Regions from separate parts of the Shewanella sp. M-Br genome, predicted to be linked through region 2. Evidence: predicted binding sites of a transcription regulator. Region 2 holds the regulator's gene; each other region holds the start of a gene.
What was found. Region 2 encodes LexA, which represses DNA repair genes until DNA is damaged. Its sites were predicted from a motif close to TACTGTATNNNNATACAGTA; they were not measured.
Positions count from the first base shown of each region.

Region 1: the regulator LexA is predicted to act here: its motif matches at 2,506-2,525, upstream of dinG (ATP-dependent DNA helicase DinG).
Region 3: the regulator LexA is predicted to act here: its motif matches at 1,581-1,600, upstream of AAA952_RS02925 (YebG family protein).

Region 1 is NZ_BJBV01000006.1:201,215-205,507, reverse strand. Features, by position in the region: gene AAA952_RS07030 (sulfite exporter TauE/SafE family protein) at 1-400, opposite strand, end outside; gene dinG (ATP-dependent DNA helicase DinG) at 410-2,482, opposite strand; gene AAA952_RS07020 (DNA polymerase II) at 2,620-4,293, shown strand, end outside.
Region 2 is NZ_BJBV01000004.1:175,231-179,523, reverse strand. Features, by position in the region: gene plsB (glycerol-3-phosphate 1-O-acyltransferase PlsB) at 1-2,105, opposite strand, end outside; gene lexA (transcriptional repressor LexA) at 2,266-2,886, shown strand; gene AAA952_RS04710 (cell division inhibitor SulA) at 2,883-3,395, shown strand; gene coxB (cytochrome c oxidase subunit II) at 3,799-4,293, shown strand, end outside.
Region 3 is NZ_BJBV01000002.1:216,971-221,263, reverse strand. Features, by position in the region: gene proQ (RNA chaperone ProQ) at 1-513, opposite strand, end outside; gene AAA952_RS02930 (GAF domain-containing protein) at 794-1,252, opposite strand; gene AAA952_RS02925 (YebG family protein) at 1,270-1,569, opposite strand; gene AAA952_RS02920 (paraquat-inducible protein A) at 1,776-2,408, shown strand; gene AAA952_RS02915 (paraquat-inducible protein A) at 2,410-3,027, shown strand; gene AAA952_RS02910 (PqiB family protein) at 3,014-4,293, shown strand, end outside.

The DNA.
Region 1 (4,293 bases), on a different contig from region 2:
GTGCTTGGCAGTTAACGTCTGACATCGCATTGGGGCTGACTAAACTGTAAATGGCGATGCCAATGATCAGCAAGGGTAGGACCTTTTCGAGCCATTGAGTATCGACTAAATAGACTAAGAAACTGCCCAATACCGCGCCGATAAAGGTGGCGATAAAAGCCATGTACCAAAACGAGGGTTTAAAGAGGTGCTTGCGATAATAGGTCCAAGCCGCCATAAAAGAGCCAAAGCTTGCGGCTAACTTATTGGTGCCTAATACGGTATGCGGCGCAATGCCTAAGGTTAACAGTGCGGGGATTGACAATAGGCCACCGCCACCCACGACGGCATCAATGAATCCAGCGATAAGACCTATGACTGCCAACAGGGCCCAATGACTGGGCTCGAGTAACAACTCCAAATTTTAATCCTACTCTATAACACGTCTAAAGGGCGGTAAGGCGTCCAGTAAGGACTTGCCATAGCGTTTAGTAACTAACCGCCTATCTAAAATGGTCACTCGGCCATAATCTTGCTCTTTACGCAGTAATCTACCACAACTTTGAATAAGCTTACGTGAAGCATCTGGAATCGTTAGTTGTAAGAAGGGATTACCGCCTTTGACTTTGACATATTCTGCATGCGCTTGCTCAACGGGCGAGGTTGGTACGGCAAAGGGCAGTTTAGTGACGATCAAGTTAGTCAGATAATCGCCGGGCAAGTCGAGACCTTCAGAAAAACTGCCGGTGCCAAACAAGATGCTTGGTTCGCCCTTATCGCATTTAGCTTTATGATTTTCTAATAATTGTTGCCGTGGCGCATTGCCTTGAATAAGTAGTTCAGTGGTGAGTTTACCTTCAAGTAATTCAACCACTTTTTCCATCTGCCAGTAGGAGGCGAATAGCACTAAGGTTGCCATTTCGCCTTCAATAAGGGTGATGATTTGTTCGGCAAGTTCAGCCGTATAGGCATCATCCGTCGGCTCAGTGCGCATTTTGGGTAAATAAAGAGTCGCATTATTGGGGTAATCGAAGGGCGATTGTAAGGCTAAATAACGACTGCCATCGTTGAGTGATAACCCCACCTGATGTACGAAATGGTCGAAGTTATTGAGTGCGCGCAGCGTGGCGCTACATAAGACTACGCCTGCGGCCTTTTGCCACAGCATGGATTCCAGCATAAAGCCGACTTCGATAGGTGAGGCGCTAAACAGATAATCCACTTGTTTACCTGTGATGAGCTCAACCCAGCGCGCCATAGGTGCACCTTTATGTTTATCTTCCTTGGCCATCATCTTCCACAATTTTTGTAGATTCTCGAGCCTTTGCAGCATAAATCCAGTTTCGGCTAATAGTGCTTCGGATTGATGTTTAGGAATGTCGCCATCTTTAATCGCCTCTGCCAGCAGTGACAGCATTTTATTAAACTGCTTGAGGGCAAGATTAGAGGTCACTGCAAGGTTTTCGGCCAGAATGAGTAATGACTCTGGTAGTTTGCCGTGCTCAAAACGCAGACGGTTTTCAGGATTGGCAAAGTGTTTGGTCTGGGTATCGCAATAGTGGGCCACTTGATTGAGCTGGGCGATAAGATCGCCTAAGTGATCCTGCATCGCCTGCGCAGGAGCAATAATGTTGTTGCTCTTTATTTGGTTTTGCAACTTAGCGCAGGTTTTGCCAATTTTTTCGAGCCAGTCGCATGCGCCCCTCAGCGTGGCTTGAGCACTGGAGAAATCCCGCGCCACAATCGGTAAGTGATGTGCCTCATCGATAACATAAAACACGTCTTCGGGATCGGGCAAAATCACGCCGCCACCTAGCTCTAAATCGGCGAATAACAAGCTGTGGTTGGCGATGAGTACATCCCAGGTATCGACATCTTCACGGGCTTTATGAAACGGGCAATTTCTGTGGCTGGCCACTTGACGATGACAGCTGTGTTTGTCGCAGGCGATTTGTTGCCACAGGTGATCGGGCAGCGGCACGGCTAAGGTATCGATTTCGCCGTTCCAGCGACCTTCGTTATAGTCTTTTAACAGGCCATGCATCATAGCCACTTGGCTATTGTCAGGTTTAGTTTGCCACATGGCCATTTGTGTACTGTTGTCGTCACCGATGAGCATCGCCAGTTTCGATAGACACACATAACGTTGTCGACCTTTTACTAGGCCAAAGCGGAAATTTAAGCCGGATTGCTCAAGGAAGAAGGGCAAGTCTTTATGCAGTAATTGTTCTTGTAAGGCAACGGTCGCGGTGGCGATACAGACTTTTTTCTTGCTCGCTAATGCCAGTGGAATGGTACCGAGGATGTAAGACAATGATTTACCGATCCCAGTGCCTGCTTCGACCACAATGATGCGCCTATCTTTATCATAGTCGCCGGCGAGGGTCTTAGAGATTTCCGCCACCATATAGTTTTGTTCGCGACGCGGCCTAAAATTAGGCAAGGCAGTAGCGATATCTTTATAGATGGCGCGGATCTGGGTTTTTACATTGTCAGGTAACATGCGTCACTACTTTATCGAATTAATGCTGTACATAATAACAGTGATTGCATAGCCTAAGAAACTTTTCTGCCATTTGGCGGCATTTAAATTGAGGAACCATCTAAATTGACTAGCTACGCGATTTGGGAACCCATGCGATGAAGTCAGAGGCTACCGCGGCCGTTAGTGTACAAGGTCGAGTCTTAACACGCCATGCGATTCATCGTCATGGGAGTTTAGTGTTGCAGTATTATCTGGCTACCGCCCAAGGCCCTGTGCAGGTGGAAGTGCAAGGCACTGAACACATTTGTTTTTGTCATCAAACTGATGTCACGGCTTTGCAGTTGCAAACGCCGGGTCAAGCATTGCGGTTTGTACCGTTAGCACTCAAAAGCTTTAAAGGCGGCGCGGTTAGTGGTGTTTATGCTAAATCGAGCAACAGCTTACGTACCTTACAGCGCATCGCTAAAGATGCCGACATCCCTTTATTTGAAGCCGACATTCGCCCTGAACAGCGTTATTTAATCGAGCGGTTTGTGGCGCTGGATGTGGCATTTTTAGGGCATTTCTCTGCGACGAGTAACATACACGCGCCGACTAGCGACAGTTTTGAGGCTAATTCGCTGCCTGTGTTTATCGCCGAGCGGGCTAAGAGTATTGCCCCTTTAACGGCTGTACATTTGCGCTGTATCTCACTGGATTTTGAATGTAGCTTTGAGGGTTTACTCTATTCGGTTGCACTATATGGTCAATACAGTGGCCTAGACGAAGAGCAAGACAGTCTCAAGCAGACTTATGAAAAAGTGATTATGGTGGGTGAGGCTGAATCAAACTCTCCCGAATATATTGAATGGGTGGCCGATGAGGCTGCACTCATTCATCGATTAATCGCGTGGTTCCATGAGTTTGATCCTGACTTTGTCATAGGTTGGTCAGTGGTGAGTTTTGACCTCGCACTCTTGTCACGCCGGGCATTATTACACCGTATTCCGCTCACCATTGGCCGCGGAGGGGCAAAGCTTGAGTGGAAAGTCGATAATAAATTTCGGCCAGAAACCTTAGTTTTACCGGGCCGTGTGGTACTCGATGGTATCGATTGGCTTAAAGCCGCTTTCTATCATTTTGAGCGGTTTTCGTTGGAATTTGTTTCGCGGAAATTATTAGGTGAAGGCAAGGCCATTCATAACGTGGATAATCGCGTTGAAGAAATTGATCAGCTGTTTAAGGCCCACAAACAAGCATTAGCGCATTACAATCTTACTGACAGCCGTCTGGTGTGGGATATTTTTACTCACACTCAATTATGGGAGTTCGCCCTCGCGCGAGCTGAACTAACAGGTTTAGAGTTGGGGCGGGTTGGGGCTTCGGTGGCGGCATTTAATCATTTGTATTTACCGCATCTACATCGAGCAGGTTACGTCGCTCCCGATGCTCCTGCGAGTGATGGGATCGAAAGCCCCGGTGGCTATGTGATGGATTCTGTACCGGGACTTTATAAGCATATTTTAGTGTTCGATTTTAAAAGTCTATATCCCTCCATTATTCGTACCTTTTTGATCGACCCTAAGGGATTAATTGAAGGTTTGCAATTGCCAGAGTCTGACTGTGTTGCGGGATTTCTCGGTGGGCGTTTCAGTCGGCAACAGCCCATTTTACCTAAGCTTATCCAAACATTATCTGAGCAGCGCGAAAAGGCCAAACGTGAGCACAATGCGCCTTTATCCCAAGCGATAAAAATTATCATGAACTCGTTGTATGGGGTTTTAGGTTCTCAAGGTTGTGTTTTCCATGATGCAAAGTTAGCAAGTTCGATCACTATGCGTGGCCATCAA
Region 2 (4,293 bases):
GAACTGGCTAACAACAATAATTGGCTTGAGTGCTCAGGCACGACAGCTAAAGTATCTGTCTCAACCACTAAACCTTGCCCAATCAGGAAATCCAGCACTTGCTCAACATAGGCTGGTAAGTCTTTAATTCCCATGAAGAGTTCGGCTTTCAGCAGTGGATAAAAATCGGCAACGATTGAAACCACTTGCTGGCGCGGGATCTGTTCATTGTGGGTTAAACAACTCGCAATTAATGAAGGAACAATAAATAAGTGAATGATATTGTTACGATAGCAAGTCATAGACACAGCCTGACTCGCTTCGATAGACACTATTTCCCCTAAAGGATCGGCACTAACAACAAACTTGTTCAACTCTAAACCTTGCTGCACTAAATGCTTACCATCACCTTCGGCAACAGATGTATAAGAAGTGTAAGGCACTTTTTTGAGTAGGGTCAGATACAAATCAAGCTGACGCTCCAGCAGACTACGTTCTAAGGCGTTTTGATCTGTCGCCAGTAAAACTAAGCTAGTCAAAGTCACAGAACTCGCGGCTGCGGCATCATTGATACGCGTCATCACCCGATTAGCCAGCACGTTTACCGCTGGCGTTAACCAACTTGGTTTCTGCTCGGGATCATCGGCCAACTCAGCACGCCAGTTTGGCGCACGCTCATTTAAGAAATTTTGCAGGGTAATAGGCTCGCCAAAATTCACATAACCTTGGCCGAAATTACCTAATTTACGAATGGCACCGAACACCTGCCACACAGATTCTTTTTTCTTTTTCTTACCGCTTAACTCTTTATGGTAAGTCGCTACTTCCATCACATGGTCATAGCCTAAATACACAGGCACAAGTGTGACAGGACGTTCAATACCGCGCAGTACGCTGTTCATCGTCATGGCGATCATGCCAGTTTTCGGCGCCAACAGACGGCCAGTACGTGAACGACCACCTTCGGAGAAGTATTCCACCGAATAACCTTTAGCAAACAGCTGATCTAAATACTCACGAAATACTGCGGTGTACAGCTTGTTGCCATTAAAACTACGGCGGATAAAGAAGGCACCACCGCGACGGAACATAGGTCCCGCGGGCCAGAAATTGAGGTTAATGCCGGCAGCAATGTGCGGCGGAACCATGCCTTGATAATACAAAATATACGATAACAGCAGGTAATCCATGTGGCTGCGATGGCAAGGCACATAAACAATTTCGTGGCCATCGTGGTGCAGCTGGCGAACTTGCTCGGCGCCTTTAATGTTGATCCCGCTGTAAAGCTTGTTCCACAGCCAAGTTAAAAAACGCTCGGCAATACGCACTAAACTGTCTGAGTAATCGGCAGCGATTTCATCGAGATACTCAATAGCCGTCTCGCGCGCTTGGGTCTCAGAAATCTTTTTACTGGCCGCTTCTTCTTGAATCGCCTTGCGCAGCGACTCAGATTTGAGCAACGAATGAAACAGTGCTTGGCGGTTTGGCAGCACAGGCCCTGTCATTACTTTACGTTGACGACGGAAATGCACGCGCGCAACCCGTGCTAACTTATGGGCAATCCCCATGTCGGTGCCATGTTCGTCAGCCATGTAACGCAGGGATACGGCATTCGAAAACTGCACGAAGTTATGTCGACCTAAGAACAGAATCATCAAGCACTTGCGCAACCAAGTCGGGTTTTCCCGCTCAAATACGGCCGCCTTCATAGTGTCGTCTTCTTTCCCTGGCGTTCGACCCCAATACAAGCTCGCAGGCACAAGTTGAATATCCAATTCAGGACGTTCCTTATGCACGGCTAACAAACGCATAAAGCATTCGAGGAAAGGCTCATTACCAGCACGTTCGCCAAACAGTGGCTTACGTCCTTGAAGACAGACAACCCGAGGCGCAGTCACACCATTAGCCACTAGAGGCTCATAAGGGCTTGGTAAGCCTAACTTAGCCGTTATTTCGCTCAAAGCAGCGATGTCACTGAGGGATTCTGTTTTCATCACATAAACAAGGGGTCTGGAAGCATCCAGATTCAGATCGGCAAAGGGATCCTGAGGCACCACAATAGTGTGCACTAAGTGTTTTTGGATCCAACGTAATGATTTCAACCAAAGAGAGTCGTGTTTAGGCATTATTCTTATGCAATTAAGTGCGTTTACTAGCCCGATAGAATACCAGACTATGGGCAATATTCGCTAATTCTCTCCAACATAGCTAAAAAGTGGTTAATACTTGCGCTGCAAATAATACTGTATATACTAACAGTAACTGTATAGAAAAACAGGAAACACCATGAGACCTTTGACGCCACGCCAAGCTGAAATTTTAGAGCTAATTAAACGAAATATTGCCGATACTGGCATGCCACCCACTCGGGCAGAAATCGCAACCCGTTTAGGTTTTAAGAGCGCCAATGCGGCTGAAGAACACCTTAAAGCGTTGGCAAAAAAGGGCTGCATTGAGATCATGCCAGGCACATCTCGGGGCATTCGTCTGCCTGCGGAAATCGAAGATTTGACTGAAACAGGTTTACCGCTCATCGGCCAAGTGGCCGCGGGTGAACCTATCCTCGCCCAAGAACATGTTGAACAGTACTACCAAGTCGACCCAAGCATGTTCCATCCCGCCGCCGATTTTTTACTGCGAGTAAAAGGCGACAGCATGAAAAATATCGGCATTCTCGAAGGTGATTTGCTGGCAGTTCATAAAGTAGAACAAGCTAGAAATGGTCAAGTGGTTGTCGCTAGAGTCGATGACGATGTCACTGTTAAACGTTTCGAAAAAAAAGGTAATGTGGTCTATCTACATGCCGAAAATGAAGATTACTCCCCGATTAAAGTGGATTTAGGCTTCCAAAGTTTAACAATTGAAGGACTCGCCGTCGGTGTGATCCGTAATGGAGATTGGCTATGAATAAACTACTTGGCAATGCCCCCCGCCATCCGGGCTTGTGGCTCGATGAAGTCCGTGATGCCGACTATGACTGGCACCATGCGCCTATCGCCTGTATGCCAACCAAGACTCAAGGTCGCCAAGAATTAATTCATCTGAGTGCACAACTCGCTCAGTTAAGCCAACAGGGCCGTTGGTTAGTGCTCATCAACCCTCCAAGTATTGGCTACAAGCAAATGCTCGCCAGCGCAGGTGTGCGTATGGATAGAGTCTTACTGGTACATGCTAAAGATGAAGTCGAAACCCTGTGGGCGATGGAGAAAGCCCTGACAAGTGGTACGTCCAGTGCAGTCATTACTTGGACTCAATCATTGGATGCGCGGGATAATCGACGCCTACAAATCGTGGCTAAAAGTGCCCGAGCTATGGGCATAGTGCTTGAAGACGTAAACAGTCACTTACATGCCGACGTACGCATTGAGCAAGGCAATCTCTTCGGTCAGCAATCTTTTTTTAGCGCTGTACACTAAATATTCATTTAATTTTTTACCTTGAAAGCCGCCTCACCTATGAATGTGAGGCTTTTTTTTGGCAATTTTTCAGATAATTAGATAAATAAGTGATCTTGATCAATATTTAAACAGCAAGTATGGTTGGTTAAGTCGGTGATGATATATCACCTTCCGTGGTCAATGAATCGAGTATTTATCGAACTCGAAGCGCCACTAAAAATAGAGAACAGATTTATTTCAGCAGTATGTGCCAGCGTGGCTAATTACCAGCAGTAACAATACTTGATTAAAAGTAACAGCCGCCAACGCACGTTGAAGTCAAAAAAGCTTTTTTGGGAACTGAAGAGTTTGCATAGAGTTGAGACTTACTGTGTTGCTCTTCTTTGTAGTTGCTATTCGCAATTGGCAGAGGAGAAGTCTTGTGAAGCAATTGTTGTATTGTTTACTCGTGGTGCTTTTCGCACCACCGTTGACCGCCGCGGACATGCGGTTCAACATGACCCCTGGCGTGACCGAGATCAGTGGCAAGGTTTATCACTTGCACATGACCATCTTGTATATCTGCTGCGCAATAGGCCTAGTGGTCTTTGGCGTGATGATTTACGCCATGATCAACCACAGAAAATCCAAAGGCGCTGTCGCGTCCCACTTTCACGAAAGCACTAAAGTTGAAATCGCTTGGACGATTCTGCCATTTATCATTTTGATCTTAATGGCGATTCCAGCGACAAAAACTTTAATCGCAATGGAAGATCCCAGTAACGCCGAACTCACCGTAAAAGTCACGGGTTCCCAATGGAAATGGCATTACAGCTATTTCGATCAAGATATTGATTTTTATAGCATACTGACAACACCCAGAGCACAAATCGAAGGTACCGAAACCAAGGGTGAAAACTATCTATTGGAAGTCGAT
Region 3 (4,293 bases), on a different contig from region 2:
AACATTGACGCGTTGTTTTTTCGTTAAATCAGTCAATTGTGCTTGAACATAATTGACGACTGGCGCTGCAGCTTTTGGTGCAGGCTTAGCAGGACGCTCAGTTTTAGGACGCTGAGGAACGGCCACCTTTTTAGGTGCTTTCTTCGCCGCGGGCTTAGGTGCAAGTGCTGCACGTTTCGCTTTGGCCTTATCCTGACTCTCTTTCAACATGGCTTGAGCATGATCAATGTGCTCTTGCTCTAACTCGCCGCAAGGTTCGCCATCCAGATTTACGCGTTGTGCGCCTGCTTTAACGCACTTTAAATAGCGCCAGCTGCTGGTGTAACGTCTCAAGGCAACTCTGAGCTGAGTTTTACTGACTTTAGAATCATCAGCCAACCTTTCAGCCAAATCTTGAAACAATCCGATTTTTAATGGCTTAGTTTCACCTTCAGCAATAAAGCACAAAGGAAATGTTTCATACAAATACGCCAAAATTGCATTGGTGTCGGTCAACTTTTCTGTTGATTCCATCATTACTTCCACAGTCAAAAAGGGACATCGATTCGAGGTGATATATATCAGCTTCTTACATGTCGTTTATCTTCGTTAAACTCAATATTGAGTCAACGTACAAATTAGCATCCTAGCCGCGTTTACTAAAGTTAAAAAATATACCTTAACAAATTTTGACAGCTCAAAACACTAAGCTTATTCATTGCATGCCAATCAAACCAGCTTAATGCGTGCAGGCGCATATTATAAGGCGCACGCCACCGATTGCGACTATGAATTATGCGTTATTGTACGCAAATTAATCAAATAGGCAGTTTTCAAAACTTTTAACCAGTAATTCCAGCCCCTTTTGGTCTTCTTCATCGAAACGATCGAAGATAGGACTGTCAATATCGAGCACGGCAACCACGTTACCTTGCGCACGAACTGGCACAACGATTTCAGAATTACTGGCAGAATCACAGGCAATATGACCATCAAATTGATGGACATCAGCCACTCGCTGAGTTTGATTAGTGAATGCTGCTGTACCACACACACCTTTTCCTAACGGAATGCGTGTACAAGCCACTTTACCTTGAAACGGGCCTAATACTAGTTGTTCGCCACGCATAACGTAGAATCCCACCCAGTTCAGCTCAGTCAAATTATCATTGAGCAAGGCTGAAAAATTCGCCATCGCCGCAACAAGGTCGTCTTCCCCTTCCAACAAGGCCAAGGCTTGACGGTTAAGTGACTCATAAAATTTCGATTTCATTACATTTCCTAACAATTTTATTCTGCTGCTTCGGTCTTTTTAGCCGCTTTTTTCGCTGCAGGCGGATTCGTTGGCGTACTATTAACCTGAACGGCGCCTTTAAGCAAGTTCGTCAGCTCATCTTTATTGTTAGCAAAATAGAATGCGAGCTTTTCGCCCACACTTTCATCTATACCCAAATCAGCTTTTTGAATGAAGGGGATAAGGTTATCGGCGATATCGAGCATCTTATCGTAGGCATCAGCCTCCTTCTTAGATGTGAATGTCATCTTTTCAACCCCTTCTCTGACCACGACAAACTGTGTTATTACTGCCATGACTGCCCTCGCACTGTTTTTATATACAGTAACTAGAGTGACATAGATTGAACTTGTGATGCAAGTGTTCTGATTAATCTGATATTATTAGCGTACTTTCGTTGCCAAGATTATAAAGCGCTAGACGTGGCTTAACAGCTAACTAGCACGACACTTTGCACCGATCTCGCTGTTATGACTCCTATTAGGCTAATATATATTTTTATATGCATGAAAACGCAGCAGAAAATTCAGTAACCCTATGCCGCTCCTGCGATTTAGCAGTCCGCAAACGTGCCTTGCCTAGCGGCGTTAGAGCAATCTGTCCTCGTTGCAGCACTGCACTTTATGACACGCCATACTGCTCTGTGAATGGTATGTTAGCCCTATGTATTTCGGCATTAGTGTTTTATTTCCCTGCTAATTTTTTACCCGTACTCGAGATCCACTTTTTCGGTAGTATTCGTACTACCACGGTTTTCCAAGGGGCATTTGCAGTATTTGACCAAGGCTATTGGGTTGTAGGTGTAGCCGTACTTGCCGCCGCTGTGATAGGCCCTGGCTTACTACTGTTATCGATATTGACACAGATTTTAATTGTGAAATGGGGATTAAGTAGCCTTTTTTGGCGTAACTCATTGAAGCAGTTGTTAAAATTTCATGGCGTCTTATCGCAGCTCACTATGCTGGAAATTTATGTGATCAGCTTCTTAGTTTCATCATTTCAGCTATCTGATTTTTCGGACATTTATTTTGGTATGGGCACATTTTGCTTCACTATGCTGTTTCTCGTGACCTTGTTTCTACAAAGAGAATACGACTTAGAACATATGTGGACGTTATTGGAAGGTCATAGCTGATATGAAACAACAAGGTAAAGATATCGGCCTATGTCTCTGTAAAGTGTGTAGCCAACTCAACAGCAGTGAACTCACGCACTGTCAGCGCTGTGAAACCGAGTTGCACGTCAGAGACTATTCCAGCCTGCAAAAAAGTTGGGCTTTGTTGATTACCGCTGCCATCTTGCTGGTGCCAGCCAACATTTACCCTATCACTATGCTGACCAACCAAGGCCAAGTGCGGCACGACACGATTTTTTCAGGCATTTTGCATTTAGTGCATTCAGATATGCTGCCTATTGCCATCATAGTGTTTACCGCCAGTATTTTAGTACCATGGATTAAAATCATCGGCTTATCCATTTATCTGTGTGCGATCAGCTTTGACATTCCGATTTCAAAAAAGAAATTGATGGTGGGTTTTCACATCATCGAATGGATTGGCCGCTGGTCAATGCTCGATTTATTTGTCATCTCAATCACAGTGGCATTAGTGAACATGGGACAATTACTCGACGCGAAACCCGCGCCTGCGGCTACCGCATTTGCCTTGGTTATTCTGTTAACTCAGTTAGCCGCAAAAGTTTTAGACACTCGTTTACTCTGGGATCGATTGGAACCTCAAGATGACACAAATTGAATCGCCGAAAGTTGTAAAGAAAAAACTCTTTTCGCCCATTTGGCTGCTTCCTATTGTCGCGTTGGCATTAGGTGCTTGGCTGGGCATTAAGAGCATTAAAGAATCGGGGGTTGAAATTCAAATTCACTTTCCGAGCGCCACAGGGATTGATGTGGGTAAAACCTTAGTCAAATACCAGGGTTTGACTGTCGGTAAAGTTAAAGACATTGGCATAGATGACGATCTCAAAGGCGTGAACGTCAAGGTCATGATGGACTACCGCGCTAAGCCTTTCTTGAATAAAGAAACCCTCTTCTGGCTTGTCACACCTAAAGCAAGTATTACAGGTGTTGAAGGCTTAGATGCGCTGTTTTCCGGTAACTACATTGCTATTCAACCCGGTAAAGGCAATGCATCAACCTTCTTCGAGGCAGAACGCCAACCGCCGCCGATGCAAATCGGCTCAGAAGGTGTGATGGTCGAATTGACCTCCGATAAACTCGGTTCGCTCGATGTTGGCTCGCCAATATTTTTCCGCCAAATCCCCGTGGGTAGCGTGGTCAGCTATCGTTTAGATGGCAATCAAAGGGTCATTATCAGCGCTTTCATTCAAGAGCAATATGCGCGGTTAGTGAAGAAAAATTCTCACTTTTGGAATGTTTCTGGCGTCAAAATTGATGCTTCACTAACTGGGGTTAAAGTCAGTTCAGAGAGTTTGGCGTCCATTCTGGCTGGCGGCGTGAGTTTCAGCTCTGACGATAAAGCAGACATAGCTAAAAACGGTGACGTTTTTTCGCTTTATGATTCAGAAACCACCGCCCTTGGCGGCATAGAAATAAACCTAACCATGGCTGACGCTAACGGTGTCGACAAAGGTACCCGCATCGTTTATCGCGGCATGAGCATTGGCAGTATTTTAAGTAAACAACTCACTTCCAATGGTGTTACAGCAGTGGCTAAATTTGAACCTCAATACGGTTCACTGTTAACTAACGACGGCGTGTTTTGGCTTGAAGGTGCTGATATTTCCCTCTCAGGCATTAAGAATCCAGAACGCTTACTGACAGGTAGCGTGATCAACTTCCTGCCAGGCATCAACACCAAAAGCGCGGTACCAAGCAGCTTTGCCTTACAAGCCAAAGCGCCTGATTTACTGCAATCGAAGAAGCGTTTCTTGACCTTAACCTCAGCCGAAAACATGGGCATTTCAGCGGGCGCTCAAGTTCGCTTCAAGCAAATTCCCATTGGTTCAGTGCTTGCAGTTAAGTTAACCAAAGATTTATCGGC